Regions from separate parts of the Clostridium hominis genome, predicted to be linked through region 2. Evidence: a T-box and tRNA genes for the amino acid it is inferred to sense, from the RefSeq annotation. Region 2 holds a T-box; the other regions hold tRNA genes.

Region 1 (5,238 bases), on a different contig from region 2:
TCAGTGCGCTAAATGTCAAGATACTGGATATATAGGAACTCAAAGATGTAAGTGCTTTAAGAATAAGCTAGTAAACTTATATTACGAAACTTCTAAACTATCAAATAACTTAGCTACTTGCAATTTTAATAATTTTGATATAAGACTGTTTTCTCCTGAAAATGATGGGAATTATAAAAATTCTCAACGTAAAAACATGGAGAAGATTTACGAATTCGTAAGAGGTGGTTATTTACCTAATTTCGATAATGATAATACTAATTTATTATTTTATGGAGAGTCAGGCAATGGTAAGACATTCTTATCTTGGTGTATAGCTAAAGAATTATTAGATAAAGGATATTTAGTTATATATAAAACTTCTAATGATTTAATAAGAGATTTAAGAGAAATAACATTTAATAATAACTATATGCTTGAAGATTTATTAATAAACTGCGACTTATTAATAATAGATGACTTAGGCGCAGAACAAGTAACCGACTTTTCTACTAATGAATTATTTAATTTAATCAATAAGAAGCTATTAAATAATAAGAAGATGATTATATCAACGAATTTAAATCTTCCTGATATAGAAAAGAGTTATACAACTAGAGTCTATTCTCGTTTAGTTGGTAATTTTACGTTCTTTAAGTTTTACGGTAATGATGTTAGAATAAAACTTAATCTTGCAAGAATGAGATCTCAACAACAATAAATTAATTTAATATAAAAATACACTTTACTTCTTGATATTAATAATAAAATTTCTATTATTAATTGAAGTAAAGTGTATTTTTTATAATCAAATATTTTTACTACATAATATTAATTACACAAAAAAAACTCTAGAATAATCTAGAGTTTCATGGAGCTGGTGATCGGAGTCGAACCAACAACCTGCTGATTACAAGTCAGCTGCTCTGCCATTGAGCCACACCAGCATAAATATTTTATATTTTAACGCCAAAAAAAATTGGCGACTCAGAAGGGGCTCGAACCCTCGACCTCCGGCGTGACAGGCCGGCACTCTAACCAACTGAGCTACTGAGCCATTATGGTGGAAACAACAGGGATCGAACCTGTGACCCTCTGCTTGTAAGGCAGATGCTCTCCCAGCTGAGCTATGCTTCCGTATAAAATGGTGACCCCTAGGGGAATCGAACCCCTGTTACCACCGTGAAAGGGTGGTGTCTTGACCGCTTGACCAAGGGGCCATATAATGGAGCTGGTGATCGGAGTCGAACCAACAACCTGCTGATTACAAGTCAGCTGCTCTGCCATTGAGCCACACCAGCGTATATTATATAGTTTTTTAAAAAAGTGGCGACTCAGAAGGGGCTCGAACCCTCGACCTCCGGCGTGACAGGCCGGCACTCTAACCAACTGAGCTACTGAGCCATTTATGGTGGAAACAACAGGGATCGAACCTGTGACCCTCTGCTTGTAAGGCAGATGCTCTCCCAGCTGAGCTATGCTTCCATATAAAATGGTGACCCCTAGGGGAATCGAACCCCTGTTACCACCGTGAAAGGGTGGTGTCTTGACCGCTTGACCAAGGGGCCTAGGCTTTTGTTTATCACATATTATCTTTTGTACCACTTTTTAAAAAAATTGGCGACTCAGAAGGGGCTCGAACCCTCGACCTCCGGCGTGACAGGCCGGCACTCTAACCAACTGAGCTACTGAGCCATTATGGTGGAAACAACAGGGATCGAACCTGTGACCCTCTGCTTGTAAGGCAGATGCTCTCCCAGCTGAGCTATGCTTCCGTATAAAATGGTGACCCCTAGGGGAATCGAACCCCTGTTACCACCGTGAAAGGGTGGTGTCTTGACCGCTTGACCAAGGGGCCTAGGTTTCTTGCTCGTTCTCTGCCGAGCACATTAACTATAATACATAAAATTAAATATGGTGTCAACACTTTTAAACAACTTTTTTTATTTTTTTATTTTCAACTCATATTTAATCTCCTCTAGGTCAGCATTTTTACTGGTTTTTCCCCACTTTTATTTTTTTCTGCCTTTTTTAAATTTTCTATTGCCATACCGTATCTTGCTAATGAATCTTCTTTTAATTTTATTTCATTTTCTATCTTTTCGATCTCAAAACAACACATATCGAAAAATTCATTTTCATCAATCTGATCTAAATTTATATTAAATCCAACCTTTTTAAAATTTTGTCCTACAGCTAATATTTTAACCGGAATAGACTTATTTATTACAGCTATTATTTCTTTTTCCCAAATTCCTCTTTTATTTACAACATGTTTATCTCTTAATAAATTTAAATTTTCAAATTTAATATTTAATTGTGATTCTATAATTTCTAAAAGAGCTTTATATAAACCTACTGAAATTCCTCTGTTTAATTTTATCTTTAAAAAATCATTATACTTTATTAAAAATTCATCTACTTCACTTTCAGTTATAAAGTCTATTTCACTATTATTAAATACTTTAATCCCCTTGCTACTAGGATAATTTACTACTACTTGATCATAGTTCATTCTTCTAACCTTAAACTCTTTATCATAATCATCTAAAGTTTTGTCAATAATTTTAACTAGCAATAGTCTCACCTCATCAATTAGTATTCCATAGTTTTTTTACTAATATTACTGTGATAGAATAAAAGTGCAAATTAAGTTCAATTATAAATTCTAAATTACATTGAAATGATTTCTTTAATTTATAACTTTGAATTAAAAAGGAGTGTTCTTATTGATATATCATGATTTAATAATCGTTGGTGGTGGAGCTTCTGGTATGACAGCAGCTATAGTTGCTAAAGACTTTGGGCTAGATGTAGCCATAGTTGAAGGAACCGATAGAGTTGGTAAAAAAATATTAACTACTGGAAATGGTAGATGTAATATATCCAATAGATGTGTAGCTGAACCTTTTATTAATTATCATAGTAATTGTGATAATTTCTTTTCATCTGTTTTAAGTCAATTTGGTGTAGATGATACATTAAATTATTTCTTATCTTTAGGTCTTCCAATAGTACCTTTAAAAGGCGGAAAATTATATCCACAATCACTACAAGCATCTTCTGTTGTGGATATTTTAAAAATGTCACTTGAAGATAGAAATATACCTTTATACACGGGCTGTAAAATAAAAGATATCCACAAGGATAAAATTTTTAAATTATCCACAAATAACGATGAGTATAAATTATTCACATGTGAAAATTTAATTTTAGCCTGTGGAGGAAAATCTGCTCCAAAAACAGGATCAGATGGTTCAGCATATAATTTGGCAAAAAATTTAGGTCATTCTATAACAAAGCTTTTACCTGGAATAGTTCAATTAAAGTTAGACTATAATCATCTCAAAGCACTTTCAGGAGTCAAATTTGATGGTTATGCAAAATTATTTGTAAATGATGAAGAAGTAAAAGAAGATTTCGGTGAAATATTATTTACTGATTACGGTATTTCTGGTCCTCCAATACTTCAAATATCAGCTTTAGCCTCCCAAGCTACTAGCACTGGTAAAAAAACTGAAGTTGTTGTTGATCTTATGCCAAACTATACAAAAGATGAGTTAATAGATTTCTTAGAATGCCATTTTGCTATTCTTTCTCATAGACCTATATTAAATGCTTTTATAGGTGTTATTAATAAAAAAATAATACCTGTTCTATTAAAAGAATGTGGTATTACAGATTTACATATGCCATGCTATGAGCTTTCTTGGAAAGAAAAAAACAAGTTAATCCAAACTCTTAAAAGTTGGAAGTTTACTTGTACTGGAACAAATGACTTTAATCAAGCGCAAGTAACTATAGGTGGAGTTACCGCTTCAGAAATAAATCCAGATACGTTAGAATCTAAAATTGTTCCTAACCTTCACTTTGCTGGTGAAATCATGGATGTCCACGGTGATTGTGGTGGATTTAACCTGCAATGGGCTTGGAGCTCTGGATACGTAGCTGCCAAATCAATAGCTAATAAATAATTAGAAATGATAAATGGAAAATGATAAATTAAGTTCGTTAATTTATCATTTTCCATTATTAGTTTTTAATTGTTTACTTAACCCACTTTGATATTAATGTTGTTAATTCTTTTCCCTCATTGTTTTCTATCTTGTGTAGGATAATATACTCTTCATCATTTTCTTTAACTTCGCATATTGATTTTATTTCATCCCCATAAGAGCATTCTTTTTCAAAAACTACACTTAATTCAACTAAATTATTATTATATAATATCTCTACTGGCACTGACTCTAATGCCCATTCTATATATTTAACATTATTAACGTGTGTATTTGAGTCTATATCACTATATCTTACTTTAAACTCTTTTGAGTGCATTTCTTCTTTTAGTTTTTCTGGCTTAGAAACATTTATATTACATTCTTCATCTTCACTAACTCCATAAAACTCATATTGCTCTAAAGGTATTCTTACTGCTCTCCTCTTATTAATATCAATTAATAAAAATACTCCAATAGCTTCAACGATTTTATTTCCCTCTTCATCAAATATTTCATATAATCTTGATGCATAAAATCTCTTAAAACCTAAAGCATTTGTAGCTACTCTAATCTTTTCCCCATACTTAGGATATCTATTTATCTTTATATCATATTTGCAGAATACCCATGCCAAATTTCTTTCTGACATATATTCTATTCCAACTCCGATTTTTTCAGATTGCTTCGTACCTATATCGGTAAAATAATTAATTATAGATTCAATCTTGCATTGAAGCTTTACATCAACGTCATAATAATGAACTTCATATTCTCTTTCAAATCTTTTTCCCATTTAACACTCCCACTTTCTCTAATCTTATTATTACACATATTTTACCACATAAATATTATAAATATAAAAAAAGTCAGCAATGCTGACTTTAAAATCTACCGTATATAACTATTTATTTAAGGCCTCTAATAATTCACTTAATTCTATTCCATGAACCTTTGCAGCCTCTTCTACAGTTTCTGCTTGTGCAGATGGACACCCTACGCATCCCATACCAAATTGCATAAGTACATCAGCTTTATTAACATTAGCCTTTATAACCTCACCAATAGTCATTTCCTTAGTAATCAATATATTCACCTATCCTTTAATAGTGTTTTAATAACAATTAAATATATTCTATACAAGTTTTTACAATATTTCAAGGTGATTTCTAATTAAAAAGATGCCTTTTATAAATAAAGCATCTTTTTTATACAAATTATATTTTATTCCTTATGAACTAAGTCCAAATCAGCAAATTTAGAG
Region 2 (5,238 bases):
ATGTTAGTAGCACCTAGCATTATTGCTATATCGTCCATAAAAAACTTTCCTATTATAAAGAATAATATAGAAATTATCACTGCCATATAAATTGATAAGCTAAAAATATCTATTGCCTTTTTATTATGCCCTCTACCTCTTTCAATACCTAATACCGTTGATCCTCCAACTCCTATTAAATACCCCACTCCAAACACTAACGAATAGATTGGTAATACAATATTTAATGCGGCTAGTCCATCACCGCCTATTCCTTGGCCAATGAAAATGGTATCAAAAAGAATATATATTGAGGTAACAAGAGCTGCTCCTACTGTTGGCAAAAAATATTTCAAGTATAATCTTTTCACATCATCTTTAAGTAAATCCATCTTTCCCCCCAATTCATTATATAAAAGACTGTCTCTTACGAGACAGCCTTAAATCTTTTATTTAAATGCTTCTATTCTTACTAAAACTGCATCAAGCATTTCTTGATACTTAGCCATTTTTTCTTTTTCTGACTCAACTACTGCTGCTGGAGCTTTTGCAACGAATCCTTGATTAGAAAGTTTCTTTTCAATTCTAGTTATTTCACCTTCTAATTTAATCTTCTCTTTCCCCAATCTTTCAAGTTCCTTATCTTTATCTACTAAGTCAAGAAGTGGCATAAATAATTCCCCACCTTTAACTATTAAAGATACAGCATTTTCAGGAACAAGAGATTTATCAGCTATAAATTCAACTTCTGAAGCTGAACCTAATTTCTCTATATATGGTATACCTGCTGAGAAAGCATCCTTAGCTTCATCAGAAATATAACAAATTACTTTAGCTTTTCTTGATGGTGGTACATTCATTTCAGCTCTTAAGTTTCTTAATCCCTTAATAGCTTCTATTATATAATCCATATCTTTTACTGCTTTAACATCTACTTCATCAGCTTTAAATTCTGGCCATAAAGATATAGCTATTGATTCTCCATCTGTTAAAGTAGTATATATTTCTTCTGTTATAAATGGCATTGCTGGGTGTAATAATTTTAATCCTGTAGTTAATACAGTGTATAATACATTATAAACTACACCCTTAGCCTTTTCATCATCACTGAAGAACACAGGCTTAACAAGTTCTATATACCAGTCACAGAATTCAGTCCACATAAAGTCATAAACCTTTTGGTTTGCAATTCCAAGCTCGTATTTTTCCATGTTATCAGTTACTTCTTTAACTAATTTATTCATTTCTGATAATATCCACTTATCAGCTAAGCTGTACTCTTTGCAGTCAGAATACTTTTCCATAACTTCTTTATCTAAATTCATCATAACGAATCTTGAAGCATTCCACATCTTGTTTGCAAAGTTTCTTGCAGCTTCAACTTTTTCTGGAATATATCTTATATCATTTCCAGGAGTACTTCCTGTAACAAGCATAAATCTTAAAGCATCTGCACCAAAGTTTTCAATTACTTCTAGTGGATCAACCCCATTTCCTAAAGATTTACTCATTTTAACACCATTAGCATCTCTAATTATCCCATGCATTAGAACTGTTTCAAATGGTGTTTCTTTCATGTTATAAAGGCCTGAGAATATCATTCTTGCAACCCAGAAGAATATAATATCATAACCGGTAACTAATACATTACCTGGATAGAAGAAATCTAAGTCTTCTGTTTTTTCTGGCCATCCTAAAGTTGAGAAAGGCCATAATGCAGATGAGAACCAAGTATCAAGTACATCTTCATCTTGTCTTATATTTTCTGAAGAACATTTTGAGCACTTATGTGGTGCATCTACTTCACACATTTCATTTCCACAGTCGTTACAATAGAATACAGGTATTCTATGGCCCCACCACAATTGTCTTGAAATACACCAGTCTTGAATATTTTCCATCCAGTTAAAGTAGATTTTTTCAAATCTTTCAGGAACAATTTGTGTCTTTCCTTCTTTAACAACTTCTATAGCTGGTTTTGCTAAAGACTCCATTTTAACATACCATTGCTTAGATACTATTGGTTCAACTACAGTATTACATCTATCATGTGTTCCAACATTATGAGTATGAGGTTTAACCTTAACTAACAACCCTTGCTCTTCTAAATCTTTTACCATTTGCTTTCTAGCTTCATATCTATCTAACCCTTGGTATTTTCCTCCTAATTCATTTATTACACCATGATCATCCATAACTCTTATTATAGGAAGATTATGTCTCTTACCAACTTCAAAGTCATTAGGATCATGAGCTGGAGTTATTTTAACTGCTCCTGTACCAAATTCAATATCAACGTATTCGTCACCAACAACAGGTATTTCTCTATCAGTTAATGGTAATTTTAAAGTTTTTCCAATTAAATGCTTAAATCTATCATCATTTGGGTTAACAGCAACTGCGGTATCTCCAAGTAACGTTTCTGGTCTTGTTGTAGCTATTTCTAAGAATCCTGAACCATCAGCTATTGGATAATTAATATGCCAGAAGCTTCCCTCTTTTTCTTCATATACTATTTCTGCATCTGATAAAGCAGTTGTACACTTTGGACACCAGTTAGTTATTCTATTCCCTTGATAGATAAGTCCTTCGTTATATAACTTTACAAATACAGTTCTAACAGCTTTATTTAAGTTCTCATCCATTGTAAATGCTTCTCTTGTAAAATCACAAGAAACCCCTAACTTCTTTAGCTGATTTCTAATAGTGCCTTTATACTCTTCTGCCCATTTCCAAACTTCATCTAAGAAAGCTTCTCTTCCCATTTCTTTCTTAACTAAACCTTGCTTTAAAAGTTCATTTTCAACTTTAACTTCTGTAGCTATAGAAGCATGGTCAGTTCCCGGAAGCCATAATGTGCAGTATCCTTGCATTCTCTTAAATCTTATAAGCATATCTTGCATAGTATTATCTAATGCATGCCCTAAATGAAGCTTACCAGTTATATTTGGTGGTGGCATCATTATAGTAAACGGCTTTTTACTCTTATCAACGACAGGAGTGAAATATTTCTTTTCTTCCCATGTTTTATAGATTCTTTCTTCAAATTCTTTTGGATTATAGGTTGTAGATAAATTCTTCTTTTCTTCCATAAATAAAACCTCCTGATTTAATTTAAATAAATATACTTAATAATATATAAATAAATTATTTGAATTACATTTCCTTAATAAAACTCTCATTAGTTATAGTTCCATGATTGCAATTCATATAATCATTTTCTAAATAAAAAAAGAGCCTTCATCCATAAAAAGGACGAAGACTCGCGGTACCACCTTTATTCCTGTCAATCAACAGGCTCTTAATTAAATAACGACTAGACAGCCGTCTTAGCTTACTATAATTTCAGCTAAGAAACTCAAAAGCTACCTTCAGAATACTTCATATAGAAGGCTTACAGCCAAGGCCTTCCTCTCTTAATACTTCCTATTCCTACTCCTCTTTTTCACAGTTTTTAGATATCAATTTTACTTTATACTATGATATTTTTTTTATTTTGTCAATATATTATCTATAATTTCTTTATTATTCGCCTCATTATTTTCTATCTTTTTCTTTGCTACTGATAACATCAATTTTATTCTATTCATCTGATTGACATTAGAAGCACCAGGATCATAATCAATTGCTACTATATTAGAATCTGGATAATGATCTCTTAATATCTTTATCATCCCTTTTCCAGTAACATGATTAGGCAAGCATGCAAAAGGTTGTACACAAGCAATATTATTAACTCCGCTTTTGATTAATTCAATCATCTCTCCAGTTAAAAACCAACCTTCTCCAGTTTGATTTCCTATAGATAAAATAGGTGATGCTAATTTAGCAAGTTCTCCTATATGTTTCGGTGAATCAAATCTTCTACTTTTTTTCAACTCCTTCATCATAACTTTTCTGTAATTTTCTAAATAATTTATAACTATATTCCCTAAACCTTCGTTTAATTTGCTCTTTCCAAGATATTTTGCTTTATATCCTGAATCATAAGAACAATACATAAAAAAATCTAACAAATCAGGAACTACAACCTCTACTCCTTCATTTTCTAGAATAGTTACTATATCATTGTTAGCTGTTGGGTGATACTTTACTAATATTTCTCCTACGATTCCCACCCTAGGCTTCTTAATATCTTTTAATTCGAAATTATCAAAATCATTTATTATACCTTTTATATTTTTATTAAAAATGCTTCTACTACCATTTCCAAGGTTTTCTTTTGCTTTTTTATTCCAGAATTTATATAGCTTATCAGCTTCACCTAAGTTTTTTTCATAAGGTCTTGTTCTATATAAAACTCTCATAAATAAATCTCCATAAACTAATGCCATTATAGCTCTATTTATAAATTTTAAAGTTATCTTAAATCCTGGTTGCTCTCCCATACCTAAAGCATTAAGTGATATAACAGGAATATTTTTAAATCCAGCATCTTTTAATGCCATTTTCAAAAATCCAATGTAATTTGTAGCTCTACACCCTCCACCGGTTTGTGTTATTAATACAGATGTATTATCAACATCATACTTTCCTGATTTTAAAGCTTTTATAATTTGTCCGACAACTATTATTGATGGATAACAAGCATCATTATTTACATATTTTAATCCTTCATCAATAGACTTTATATCCATAGCTGGTAATACTTCTATATTATATCCACACTCTCTTACCGCTTTCTCTAGTAAGTCAAAATGCATAGGTGACATTTGCGGAGCTAATATAGTATGTTTTTTTCTCATTTCCTTAACAAATATAGGTGGATTGTATTTGATACTTTCCTCTACAGGTTTATAATTTAGCCTCTCTCTTTCTTTTATAGCTGCATATAACGATCTTATTCTTATCCTAGCTGCGCCTAAATTATTTCCTTCATCAATCTTTAAAGATGTATATATTTTACCTCTCGAAATAATTAAATCAGAAACTTGATCAGTTGTTACAGCATCTAGTCCACATCCAAATGAATTTAATTGTATAATCTCTAAATATGGATTCTTTGCTATAAATGCTGCTGCTCTGTATAATCTTGAATGATACATCCATTGATCTACTACTCTTAAATTTTCTTCTAACTTACCCAAATGAGATATGCTATCTTCTGTTAAAACAGCCATTCCATAAGATGTTATTATTTCTGGTATACCATGATTTATTTCAGGATCAATATGATATGGTCTTCCACATAATACTATCCCCTTTTTATTATTTACTTTTAAATATTCTAATACCTCTTCCCCCTTATTTTCTATATCT
Region 3 (5,238 bases), on a different contig from region 2:
ACCAACAACAAATCTTCCTGTTGGATTTATATAATACTTAGTATTTTCGTCTAAAAGCTCTGCAGGAACTACTGCTTTAATTACGTGTTCCATTAAGTCTTCCCTTATTTGTTCTTGGCTAACTTCTGGTCCATGTTGAGTTGATATTACTATTGTATCTATTCTTATAACTTTGTTATCATCATATTCTACTGTTACTTGAGTTTTTCCATCTGGTCTCAAATATGGTAATGTGCCATTTTTTCTTACTTCACTAAGTCTTCTAGATAATCTATGAGCCATTGCTATTGGTAATGGCATAAACTCTTGTGTTTCATTTGTTGCAAAACCAAACATCATTCCTTGGTCTCCTGCACCAACTGCTTCAACTGCATCTTTATCACCAGCTTTTGATTCTAATGCTTCATCAACTCCCATAGCTATATCTGATGATTGCTCATCGATAGATGTTAATACAGCACATGTATCACAGTCGAACCCAAATTTAGCTCTATCATAACCTATTTCTCTTATAGTTTCTCTAACCACCTTAGGGATATCCACATAACATGATGTTGATATTTCTCCCATTACCATAACCATTCCTGTAGTTACAGCTGTTTCACAAGCTACTCTAGCCATAGGATCCTTAGCTAGTATACTATCTAATATTCCATCTGATATTTGGTCACAGATTTTATCTGGATGACCTTCTGTTACTGATTCTGATGTAAATAATCTTCTCATTATATATCTCCTCTCTTAATTAAGATGATATTAATTCTAAAGATAAAAAAGTCTCTTCTTAAGATAAAGAAGAGACGTAATATTCAACCATGTCTTTCTTATCTTGCAAAATTAATTGCAGGAATTGGCACCACGTATACAATTAATAATTAAAAGTTAAAAATTAATAATTAAGTTAATTTAATTATTATTTATTAACTATCAACTGCTAATTGGTAACAGGTTGCCGGGTTTCACAGGGCCCTCTCCCTCTACCTCTCTTGATAAGAACTAATATCAAATTTTATTTACTTTTTATTTACTGTAATATATATTAACAATTATTAAAACTAATGTCAATAAATTTAAATTCTAATATATTCTCAACTTTTTATAATACATATTACTTATTTTAAGTCAAAATAAAAAAGCATAGATAAACTATGCTTTTAATGGTGGGGGAGGACGGATTCGAACCATCGAAACGAAACGTAACAGATTTACAGTCTGCCCCCTTTGGCCACTCGGGAACTCCCCCATTTTAATGGAGCTGGTGATCGGAGTCGAACCAACAACCTGCTGATTACAAGTCAGCTGCTCTGCCATTGAGCCACACCAGCGTATTTGGTGGAAACAACAGGGATCGAACCTGTGACCCTCTGCTTGTAAGGCAGATGCTCTCCCAGCTGAGCTATGCTTCCACGTTATTATTTATTTTTCAAAAAATTAAATGGTGGGGGAGGACGGATTCGAACCATCGAAACGAAACGTAACAGATTTACAGTCTGCCCCCTTTGGCCACTCGGGAACTCCCCCATTTAATGGAGCTGGTGATCGGAGTCGAACCAACAACCTGCTGATTACAAGTCAGCTGCTCTGCCATTGAGCCACACCAGCATATTTAATTAAGTTATTAATGGTGGGGGAGGACGGATTCGAACCATCGAAACGAAACGTAACAGATTTACAGTCTGCCCCCTTTGGCCACTCGGGAACTCCCCCATATCGTATTAATAACTTTCATCATTTCGTGCATCACTGCCGAACTGACAATGACTAGTATATATTCATAGCAACAATATTTCAAGCCTCATAATAGCTCATTTTCCGATTTTATTTTTAATTTGCTCTATTTTCCTTCATTTTACTTAATATTAAGCACTTATATAACTTTAATAGCCATTATAACTACACTAAGTCAATATATTGATTTAATATACCTACAAGCCTATCATAATCCTCTTCTACCAAGCGTTTTTTAATATATTCCATAGCTTCCTTCTTTGAATCTATGCTACCATTATTCAAAATAGAATTAACTTTAGCACAATCAACAACTGAAAGTTTATCTAATATTCCTTCAACTACATTTCTCTCATCTAAAGTTAAACTGTTAATTATATTATCTAAATTTAAAGTTAAAACATCAGAACTATTTCCCTGTAATATTTGCTTATCTGTTGATAAAGAAGTTTCTTCCACATCCCCTTCTGTAATCTCAGTTGTCTCATCTTCCAAACTACTTATATCTTTATTTTTAATATTTGGTTCATATAAAACTACTATAAATATAGTTACTACTATAACTAAAAGTGACATAGTTCTCATTATTATCTTCCATTTCATTTAATATCACCACCTTATTAAAAATATTTTCCATTTTTTCTTTTTTTATACTTATTATATTCTTAGTTTTTCTCTCATATATATTATTATTGAGGGGTGGTGGGTATATTTGAAAAGAAAAGTTAACTATAAATCTAACTTATCTTATTATGAAATTGCAGAATTTATAAGAAAATATGTAACATCTGAAACTATTATAGTTTGCATTGGCACAGATAAATGTATTGGTGATTGTTTAGGTCCTTTAGTAGGTACTTTTTTAGAAGAGTCATCCTTCCCTGTTCCTGTATATGGAACACTAGAATCACCTATCCATGCCTTAAACATAGATAAAAAAATTGATGAAATAAAAAAACTTCATCCACAAGCTACGATTATCGGAATTGACGCTTGTTTAGGAGATACTAATTCTATTGGCGAAATACATGTAAGAGATTATCCTATTCATCCCGGTAAAGGTGTAGGAAAGTCATTGCCTGAAGTAGGTGTATCCTCAATAATAGGAATAGTTGACTCTAGTGACAATGCTGAATTCTTTACCTCTAGAGGTATTAGACTTAGTTTAGTATTCGAAATGGCACGAGTTATTTGTCATGGACTAAACCATGCATATTACCTTAATTCTTCATATAATAAATAGCACTATAAGAAATAACTTATAGTGCCATTTATATATTTATAATTAATCTATTAGACTTATCTCTTTTCCAAAAATATCTGAATCTATTTTATCTATAAAGTTTAAAACTTGACCTGTCCCTTCTGCAACAGCTTCAACAGAATTATGAGCTATTTCAACTGTAACTCCAGTGTTTTCTTCTATAAGCTTATTAAGTCCATCTAATAAAGCTCCTCCACCAGTCATCAATATTCCTTTTTCTATTATATCCGCAGCTAATTCAGGTGGTGTCTTCTCTAGTATACTCTTAACTCCATCAACTATTACAGATACAGGCTCTGACAAAGCTTCTCTTACTTCTTCAGTACTTATTTCAACTTCATCTGGTAAACCTGTTATTAAATTTCTACCTTTCATAGTAGTAAATAAATTTCTTGAATCTTTAAACGCAGATCCTACTTTTATCTTAACATCTTCTGCAGTTTTCTCACCAATCATTATTTTATGTTTATTTCTAACATACTTTATTATTGCTTCATCAAATTTATCTCCAGCGATTTTGATTGATTTCCTAACAACTACTCCTCCTAATGATATAACAGCTATATCAGTAGTTCCTCCACCAATATCTACTATCATTGTTCCATTAGGCTTGGTTATATCTAATCCAGCACCTATTGCAGCTGCTAGTGGTTCTTCGATTATATGAACTTTTTTAGCCCCTGAATTTCTAGCAGCATCCATTACGGCTCTTTTTTCTACTTCAGTAGCTTGAGATGGAACACAAACCATTACTCTTGGAGCTACTATTCTTCCCTTACCACAAGCCTTTTTAATAAATTCCTTTAACATTCTTTCAGTAACATCGTAATCAGAAATAACTCCATCTCTTAGCGGACGTACTGCAACTATATTTCCTGGAGTTCTTCCGATCATCTTTCTTGCTTCTTCACCTACTGCTAGTACCTTATTATTATTTTTATTTATGGCTACTACTGACGGTTCTTTTAATAATATACCTTTACCTTTTACATAAACAAGCACTGTAGCAGTCCCTAAGTCTATTCCAAGGTCGTTCCCACTTCTCCAAAACCACATTTTCTTCACTCCTACTAGATATATAATAATTCAAGATAATTCTTTTTTAGACAAATTATTCTTTAAAAATATTATATATGTAAAGGTATTATCATTCAATAGCTTTGTATTTTAATTTAGTAGCTTTTCCACCTCTAATATGTCTTTCTGCCTTATTTAATTCAAGTATATTTTGTGTCTGCTCTGCAATACTGGGATTAATTTTAGGCAATCTTTCTGTCATATCCTTATGAATAGTACTTTTACTTACTCCAAATACCTTAGCAGTTTTTCTTATAGTAGCTTTTGAATCAATAATATATTGAGCAACTTCTAGTACTCTTTCTTCAATGTAGTCTTTCAAAATGTAACCTCCTCAAAAAATAGATTTAATTAAAATATAATTCTTATTAGTAATCAGCCATTTGAAATTCAAATGGCTGATTTATTTTTCTTAGAAACTAAAGTAATCTGATGGATTTACTTGGTTTCCTTCAGAATCTTCAACTTGTAGATTTAATACATCTCCACATACTTCTGAAGTAAATATCATTGAACTATTTCCAACGATTCCAATTTGATCGCCTGCTGAAACTGTATCTCCAACAGCAACTGAAACTTCTCCATCTAAATTTGCATACTTAGTCTTTAATCCATTTGTGTGTTCTATAACTATAAAGTTTCCATCTTCTGTGCTCTTTGATACCTCAATTACCTTACCTTCTGCTGCAGCATTAACAGCTGTTCCTACAGAAGCACTTAAATCAATACCTCTTCTAGTTCTATCTACTGTTCCACTTTCACTATTTTGTAACCTAACCATTTCCTTATACTCTCTAGAAATCATACCTTCTAAAGGTAATTGGAAAACTACTTCTGTTACTGTATTAGAAACAGGAACATCTTCTGTGTTATCAGCTACTTCTGTATAGTCATCTACTTCTTCGTTGTTAGCAACTTCATCTAATTCATTTGATCCCTCTGCCACATTGTCACCATTTTCAACTCTATCTGCATTTGGCATTTCATTTCTTGAAGTTTCTGCAGAATCATTTGTTGAATCCTCAACATTTAGAGTAAATTCATTATTATGATCATTACTTTGCTTCAACTCATTATTTTTCTTAATAGTAAAGGCTGCTACAACTGCAACTATACATAAGCAAATTAGTAGAATAAAGTAAAAGCCCTCCCTTCTAAAAAAGTCTTTA

The links. The T-box of region 2 lies ahead of H8S20_RS00835 (valine--tRNA ligase). A T-box ahead of a tRNA ligase gene usually reads a tRNA of that ligase, here a tRNA-Val.
Region 1: it has a tRNA-Val gene. The T-box ahead of H8S20_RS00835 (valine--tRNA ligase) is inferred to sense a tRNA for this amino acid. The anticodon was not compared.
Region 3: it has a tRNA-Val gene. The T-box ahead of H8S20_RS00835 (valine--tRNA ligase) is inferred to sense a tRNA for this amino acid. The anticodon was not compared.

The regions. Positions count from the first base shown of each region.
Region 1 covers NZ_JACOOO010000013.1:31,435-36,672, reverse strand. The annotation lists gene H8S20_RS07025 (ATP-binding protein) at 1-700, shown strand, start outside; tRNA gene H8S20_RS07020 (tRNA-Thr) at 852-926, opposite strand; tRNA gene H8S20_RS07015 (tRNA-Asp) at 960-1,036, opposite strand; tRNA gene H8S20_RS07010 (tRNA-Val) at 1,041-1,116, opposite strand; tRNA gene H8S20_RS07005 (tRNA-Glu) at 1,125-1,199, opposite strand; tRNA gene H8S20_RS07000 (tRNA-Thr) at 1,206-1,280, opposite strand; tRNA gene H8S20_RS06995 (tRNA-Asp) at 1,307-1,383, opposite strand; tRNA gene H8S20_RS06990 (tRNA-Val) at 1,389-1,464, opposite strand; tRNA gene H8S20_RS06985 (tRNA-Glu) at 1,473-1,547, opposite strand; tRNA gene H8S20_RS06980 (tRNA-Asp) at 1,598-1,674, opposite strand; tRNA gene H8S20_RS06975 (tRNA-Val) at 1,679-1,754, opposite strand; tRNA gene H8S20_RS06970 (tRNA-Glu) at 1,763-1,837, opposite strand; gene H8S20_RS06965 (hypothetical protein) at 1,958-2,557, opposite strand; gene H8S20_RS06960 (BaiN/RdsA family NAD(P)/FAD-dependent oxidoreductase) at 2,709-3,953, shown strand; gene H8S20_RS06955 (acyl-[acyl-carrier-protein] thioesterase) at 4,027-4,770, opposite strand; gene H8S20_RS06950 (DUF1858 domain-containing protein) at 4,879-5,061, opposite strand; gene H8S20_RS06945 (replicative DNA helicase) at 5,199-5,238, opposite strand, start outside.
Region 2 covers NZ_JACOOO010000001.1:167,232-172,469, reverse strand. The annotation lists gene H8S20_RS00840 (MATE family efflux transporter) at 1-371, opposite strand, end outside; gene H8S20_RS00835 (valine--tRNA ligase) at 429-3,071, opposite strand; T-box leader at 3,228-3,437, opposite strand; gene H8S20_RS00830 (2-hydroxyacyl-CoA dehydratase) at 3,471-5,238, opposite strand, start outside.
Region 3 covers NZ_JACOOO010000035.1:33,698-38,935, forward strand. The annotation lists gene metK (methionine adenosyltransferase) at 1-726, opposite strand, end outside; SAM riboswitch class I at 822-996, opposite strand; tRNA gene H8S20_RS14875 (tRNA-Tyr) at 1,159-1,243, opposite strand; tRNA gene H8S20_RS14880 (tRNA-Thr) at 1,251-1,325, opposite strand; tRNA gene H8S20_RS14885 (tRNA-Val) at 1,331-1,406, opposite strand; tRNA gene H8S20_RS14890 (tRNA-Tyr) at 1,437-1,521, opposite strand; tRNA gene H8S20_RS14895 (tRNA-Thr) at 1,528-1,602, opposite strand; tRNA gene H8S20_RS14900 (tRNA-Tyr) at 1,623-1,707, opposite strand; gene H8S20_RS14905 (hypothetical protein) at 1,894-2,331, opposite strand; gene yyaC (spore protease YyaC) at 2,441-2,971, shown strand; gene H8S20_RS14915 (rod shape-determining protein) at 3,014-4,048, opposite strand; gene spoIIID (sporulation transcriptional regulator SpoIIID) at 4,140-4,391, opposite strand; gene H8S20_RS14925 (M23 family metallopeptidase) at 4,482-5,238, opposite strand, start outside.